Linked DNA regions of Ruegeria pomeroyi DSS-3. The protein of the gene in region 1 interacts with the protein of each later gene in a pairwise test. Links are inferred from orthologs where the notes say so. Each region holds a gene or a part of one and is shown in the gene's direction. Other genes may lie near its edges.

What was found.
Region 2: the proteins of lpdA (region 1) and SPO_RS05950 interact in binary tests that used the Escherichia coli proteins (3 or more experiments, as listed by UniProt). The link is inferred for Ruegeria pomeroyi DSS-3 from one-to-one orthologs.

What each region holds. Positions count from the first base shown.
Region 1 is NC_003911.12:350,736-353,920, reverse strand. The notes cover bases 140-3,005. They hold lpdA (dihydrolipoyl dehydrogenase), read left to right. Parts: upstream 140-811; coding sequence 812-2,200; downstream 2,201-3,005. Other genes in these bases: SPO_RS01725 (lysophospholipid acyltransferase family protein), read right to left, coding at 2,326-3,005; SPO_RS01735 (hypothetical protein), read left to right, coding at 471-740; odhB (2-oxoglutarate dehydrogenase complex dihydrolipoyllysine-residue succinyltransferase), read left to right, coding at 140-286. In the rest of the region: more of odhB, read left to right, coding at 1-139; more of SPO_RS01725, read right to left, coding at 3,006-3,057; SPO_RS01720 (cell division protein FtsX), read right to left, coding at 3,054-3,185. UniProt on the Escherichia coli protein: Lipoamide dehydrogenase is a component of the glycine cleavage system as well as of the alpha-ketoacid dehydrogenase complexes.
Region 2 is NC_003911.12:1,224,687-1,228,085, forward strand. Bases 79-3,158 are described here. They hold SPO_RS05950 (ATP-dependent helicase), read left to right. Parts: upstream 79-460; coding sequence 461-2,857; downstream 2,858-3,158. Other genes in these bases: SPO_RS05945 (sensor domain-containing diguanylate cyclase), read right to left, coding at 79-270; SPO_RS05955 (EamA family transporter), read right to left, coding at 2,876-3,158. In the rest of the region: more of SPO_RS05945, read right to left, coding at 1-78; more of SPO_RS05955, read right to left, coding at 3,159-3,399. UniProt on the Escherichia coli protein: A helicase with DNA-dependent ATPase activity. Unwinds DNA duplexes with 3'-5' polarity. Translocates on single-stranded DNA with 3'-5' polarity. Initiates unwinding more efficiently from a nicked substrate than double-stranded DNA.

The sequences.
Region 1 (3,185 bases):
GTCCATGGCGGAAATGCAGGGCGGCACCTTCACGATCTCGAACGGCGGCGTCTATGGCTCGCTCATGTCCTCTCCGATCCTGAACCCCCCGCAGTCGGGCATCCTCGGCATGCACAAGATCCAGGACCGCCCGATGGTCATCAACGGCGAGATCAAGATCCGCCCGATGATGTACCTGGCGCTGTCCTACGATCACCGCATCGTCGACGGCAAGGGCGCGGTGACCTTCCTCGTGCGCGTGAAAGAGGCGCTGGAAGATCCCCGCCGCCTGCTGATGGATCTGTAAACCAAGGCAACTGGCCTCGCATCCGTCGGGATGCGGGGCCGCAACCACCCAATATCGGGCGGGGCCAGCAAGAACGGGTAGTACGAGTCAGATGATTGTCGGATTGCCAACCAGATTTGACGCGCGCCGGACCACGCACGGGCGGCACCTTGCCTTACATGCCGGATCAAAAGGACACTGACCCATGGCAACCCATGCCCTCTGGCAGGCCGATGTGGCCGATTTCGACGCCTGGCTCAAGGTGTTCCGCGAGGATCGCGCGATGCGCAAGGCGGCGGGCATCCGCGACCTGCATATCTGGCGCGACCCGGATCGCGCCGATCATGCGGTGGCGCTTTTCGAGATCACCAACCTCGCCTCTGCCCAGGCCTTTTTCGACAGCGAGGAACTGGCCATGCATCACGAACGCGGCGGCATCGCCCATATCACGGTGAAGCTGCTGACACCGGTCTGATCCGGCGGCAACACGATAATTCAGGCACCGGGCCGCAACAGCCCGTCCGGCGCACACGAAGGAGAGATAAAATGGCAACCTATGACGTCATCATCATCGGCGCAGGCCCCGGCGGCTATGTCTGCGCCATCCGCTGCGCCCAGCTGGGTTTGAAAACCGCCGTGGTCGAGGGCCGCGAAACCCTGGGCGGCACCTGCCTGAACGTGGGCTGCATCCCGTCCAAGGCGCTGCTGCACGCCTCGCATTCGCTGCACGAGGCGCAACACAACTTTGCCAAGATGGGACTCAAGGGCAAAAGCCCTTCGGTCGACTGGAAGCAGATGCTCGCCTACAAGGACGAGGTGATCGAGGGCAATACCAAGGGCATCGAATTCCTGTTCAAGAAGAACAAGATCGACTGGATCAAGGGCTGGGCCTCGATCCCTGCCGCGGGCAAGGTGCAGGTGGGCGACGACACCCACGAGGCGAAGAACATCATCATCGCCTCCGGCTCCGAACCGGCCTCGTTGCCGGGTGTCGAGGTGGACGAGAAGACCGTCGTGACCTCGACCGGCGCGCTGGAACTGGGCAAGATCCCGAAATCCCTGGTGGTGATCGGCGCCGGTGTCATCGGGCTGGAACTGGGCTCGGTCTATGCCCGCCTGGGTGCCGAGGTGACGGTGGTCGAGTTCCTCGACGTGATCACCCCCGGCATGGACGGCGAAGTGCAAAAGACCTTCCAGCGCATCCTGAAAAAGCAGGGCCTGACCTTCGTCATGGGTGCCGCGGTGCAAAAGACCGAAATCGCCAGGGGCAAGGCCAAGGTCACCTACAAGCTGCTGAAAAAGGACACCGAGCACGAGATCGAGGCAGATACCGTGCTGGTTGCCACCGGGCGCAAACCCTATACTGCGGGTCTGGGCCTCGACAAGCTGGGGATCGAGATGACCCAGCGCGGCCAGATCAAGGTGGGCAAGGACTGGCAGACCAACGTGCCCGGCATCTACGCCATCGGCGACGTGATCGAAGGCCCGATGCTCGCCCACAAGGCCGAGGACGAGGGGATGGCCGCCGCCGAACAGGTCGCGGGCAAGCATGGTCATGTCAACTATGGCGTCATTCCCGGCGTGATCTACACAACGCCCGAGGTCGCCAATGTCGGCGCCACCGAGGAAAGCCTCAAGGCCGAGGGCCGCGCCTACAAGGTCGGCAAGTTCATGTTCATGGGCAATGGCCGCGCCAAGGCCAATTTCGCTAGTGACGGCTTCGTCAAGATCCTCGCCGACAAGGAGACAGACCGCATCCTTGGCGCCCATATCATCGGCCCGGCAGCGGGCGAACTGATCCACGAGGTCTGCGTCGCCATGGAATTCGGCGCCTCGGCCGAGGATCTGGCGCTGACCTGCCACGCACACCCGACCTATTCCGAGGCTGTGCGCGAGGCGGCGCTGGCCTGCGGCGACGGCCCGATCCACTCGTAACACCGTCAAAGCCTCGGGGCGGCGGCACCGCCGCCCCGGCATAGGCGCCCTCAAGGCTTCAATTCGCTGGAAATACTCCGAGGGAGGCGCCGTCAGGCGACGGGGGCAGCGCCCCCTGCCGTGCCTCAACCCTGCGCGGTCTCATATCCTGCTTCGCGCATCAACCGGTCCGAGGCGCCCTCGATCTCGGTCTCCAGGCGCCGCATGAACGCATCACGCGGCACACCCGGCGGAATCGGTTCCAGGAACTCGACCACCGCGCGCCCCGGCTTTCGCAGCAGCCCGTCACGCGGCCAGAACAGCCCGACATTGGTCGCCACCGGAATGCAGCTGTATTGCAGCCCCTCATACAGAACCGCACTGCCCACCTTATAGGGTTTGGACACGCCCGGTGCGACCCGTGTGCCCTGCGGATAGATCACCAATTGGCCGGGCTCGGCAAATTCCTTGGCCACGTCCTTGACCATCCTGGCCACCGCCGCCCCGCGCTTGCCCCGGTTCACCGGGATGCAGCCCAGGCGCTTGGCATAGACCCCGATCACCGGCGTCCACAACAGCTCGCGTTTCATGATGAACTTGCCATGCGGTACCGCGTGAAAGATCAGCAGGATGTCAAAGAACGACTGGTGTTTGGCGGCGATCAGCACCTCACCCGTCGGCACCGGCCCACGTATCTCACCATGAATGCCGACCATCCAGCGCGCCATCCAGATGGTGCTGCGCGCATAAAGCTTGCAGGCCCTGAGCGCGCCCTTCTTCGAGACCAGCGCATAAGGGGTAAAGAGCAGCCCCAGGATGGCCATCCAGATATAGATGACGATGGTAAAGACGATGGAACGCACCCACTGCATCATCATGCAAGCTCCTTCAACCTGCGGCGAGCCGCATGCCAGGTGGCGGCAAAGGCCACCACCGCGCCCAAAACCGGGATCAGCAGCGGCAACAGCCATCCGATACCCCGGAACCCGAGCCCGGTCAGAAAACC
Region 2 (3,399 bases), 870 kb from region 1 along the record:
GTCCGAGGTGTTGGGCATCAGCATCAGGAATTCGATGTCATGTTCGTCCAAAGCGCCGGTGGCGAAGGTTTCCGACAGATGGTCCAGATGCATGGTGATTCCACGCGACCACAGCTGTGCCTGCTTGCGGATATCCGCCTCGATCATCCGGTCGACCACCGGCACCGGCAGGCGAAACACCGACCAGGCGGCGACAGCGACCATCGCGCATAGAAACAGGACCAGACCAAGCCATCGTAAGCGCCAACTGGCGAATGCCTTCTGTGTCACGTTGCTCTCCCGCGCGCCTGAACCTGTCTGAGGCTCGGCGCCCGGATTTACAAAGTCGTTAACAGATGCGCCGCATGATCCGGCAAAATCCTTAAACTTTCTGCGAAACCCGGCGGAAAACCGAAATAACCTGTGAACAAGCCGTGAACAAACCCTTCCCCTCGGCCCCGTTCCGGCGTAATTTGCCCCCATGAGCAGTTATGACGACATGGATGCCTTTGAAGGCGTCTCGCTTTCCGCGCGCGCCATGGCGGCGCGTCCCGCGCCCTATCTGGACGACCTCAACCCCGCCCAGCGCGAGGCGGTGGAGCGATTGGACGGTCCGGTGCTGATGCTGGCGGGCGCGGGCACCGGCAAGACCAAGGCGCTGACCGCGCGCATCGTGCATCTGCTGATGACCGGCCGGGCCCGGCCCAACGAGATCCTGGCGGTGACTTTTACCAACAAGGCCGCGCGCGAGATGAAGAACCGCGTCGGCCGCCTGCTGGGCCAGCCCGCCGAGGGCATGCCCTGGCTGGGCACCTTTCATTCGATCTGTGTCAAGCTGCTGCGCCGGCATGCGGAGCTGGTCGATCTGAAATCGAACTTCACCATTCTCGACACCGACGACCAGCTGCGCCTGCTCAAGCAGCTGGTGCAGGCCGCCAATATCGACGACAAGCGCTGGCCCGCGCGGCTGCTCGCCAATATCATCGACGGCTGGAAGAACAAGGCGCTGACGCCCGACAAGCTGCCCGCCGCCGAGGCCGGCGCCTATAACCATCGCGGACCCGAGCTGTATGCCCAGTACCAGACCCGCCTGCGCGAGTTGAACGCGGTCGATTTCGGCGACCTGCTGTTGCATATGGTGACCATTTTCCAGACCCACCCGGATGTGCTGGAGCAATATCAGCGCTGGTTCCGCTATGTGCTGGTGGACGAGTATCAGGACACCAATATCGCCCAGTATCTGTGGCTGCGGCTGTTGGCGGGCGGGCATCGCAACATCTGTTGCGTGGGCGATGACGACCAGTCGATCTATGGCTGGCGCGGTGCCGAGGTGGGCAATATCCTGCGGTTCGAAAAGGATTTTCCCGGCGCCCATGTGGTGCGGCTGGAACAGAACTATCGCTCGACCCCGCATATCCTTGCGGCGGCCTCCAACGTCATTCGTGGCAACGAGGGGCGGTTGGGCAAGGAGCTGTGGACCGATGCGCAAGAGGGCGAAAAGGTCCGCCTGATCGGCCATTGGGACGGCGAGGAAGAGGCCCGCTGGATCGGCGAAGAGATCGAGGCGATGCAGGGCGGCACACGGGGCGTACGGCCGATCTCGCTGGATGAAATGGCGATCCTGGTGCGCGCGGCGCATCAGATGCGCGCGTTCGAGGACCGGTTCCTGACCATCGGCCTGCCTTACAAGGTGATCGGCGGCCCGCGTTTCTACGAGCGGATGGAGATCCGCGATGCCATGGCCTATTTCCGGCTGGTCACCAGCCCCGAGGACGACCTCGCCTTTGAGCGGATTGTGAACACGCCCAAGCGTGGCCTTGGCGACAAGGCGCAACAGGCCATTCGCGCCGTCGCGCGCGAGAACGGAGTCTCGCTGGTCGAGGGCGCCCGGATCGCGGTGGAGAACGGCCTGATCAAGGGCAAGGGCGGCAAGGCGCTGGGCGAGTTGACCGACGGGCTGGCCCGCTGGGCCGCGCTGACGCGCGGGCCACGGATCGAGATCGACGACGACTCGGTGATCGAGGACGGCGCCGCGCCGATCCAGTTCGGCGCGCCCGAGATGTCGCATATCGAGCTGGCGCAGGTGATCCTGGACGAATCCGGCTATACTGCCATGTGGCAGAACGACAAGACGCCCGAGGCGCCGGGGCGGCTGGAAAACCTCAAGGAACTGGTCAACCAGCTCGACAATTTCGAGAACCTGCAAGGGTTTCTGGAACATGTCAGCCTGGTGATGGACAACGAACAGGACAGCGGCGGCGCCAAGGTCTCGATCATGACGCTGCACGCGGCCAAGGGGCTGGAGTTTCCCGCCGTCTTCCTGCCGGGATGGGAGGACGGGCTGTTCCCCTCGCAGCGCTCGATGGATGAAAGCGGCCTCAAGGGGCTCGAGGAGGAGCGGCGGCTTGCCTATGTGGGCATCACCCGCGCCGAGGAGGTCTGTACCATCTCCTTTGCCGCCAACCGGCGGGTGTTCGGCCAGTGGCAGAACGCGCTGCCTTCGCGGTTCATCGACGAATTGCCCGAGGATCATGTCGAGGTGCTGACCCCGCCCGGCCTTTATGGCGGTGGTCTGAGTTCGCCGGGTATCGAGAGTCGTGCAGCTGCCGCCGATGGCTATAACTCGCCCGGCTGGAAACGGCTCCAGGCGCGTCAGGGCCAGCATGGCCTCTCGCAACCGCGCGAAAGCCGCAATACGGTGATCGACCTTGCCGCGGTGGCCAGCTTCACCCTGAGCGCGCGCGTCTTTCATCAGAAATTCGGCTATGGCAGCGTGGTCGGGGTCGAAGGGGACAAGGTCGAGGTCGCGTTCGATAAGGCCGGTCTGAAGAAGGTGGTGGCCCGCTTTCTTTGCGCGCCCGACGACGTTCCGTTCTGAGCGCGCGCGGCCTGCCGCCTATTGCAGCGCGATCATCGCGATGCCGATGGCGATCAGCACCGCCCAGCCCAGGCGGCGCAGGCCGCGCGGCTCTTTCAGTACCAGCGCCGCCAGGATTACCGAAACCGGGATCGACACCTGCCGGACCGCGCTGACCGCCGCCGCCTCGGCGCCCAGTTGGAAGACCCGCAGGATCAGCAGGTAGGACAGGTAAGAGGACAGGCCGGCAAACAGGATGCGCCAGGGGTTTTGCACCCATCCACGCACCACCCCCAAAAGCGGCGCCGAGCTGCCCCGATCCTCCCATGCGCGCAGTGCCGTCATCGCCAGCGTAACCAGGGCATAGGTCCAGAACAGGAAGGGCGCGCTGGTGGTCGCTTGCATCGCGGTGGCGTCCGAGATCGAATAGGCGGCTGAACCCAGCATGGCCATCAGCGCCATGGCAAAGGCGCGCGGATCGTCCAGCAGCCGCCCGTTGCCCCGCTGGATCATCAGCCCGGACAGGATGATCAGCGCCATTCCCGACAGCGCCGCCCAGGAAT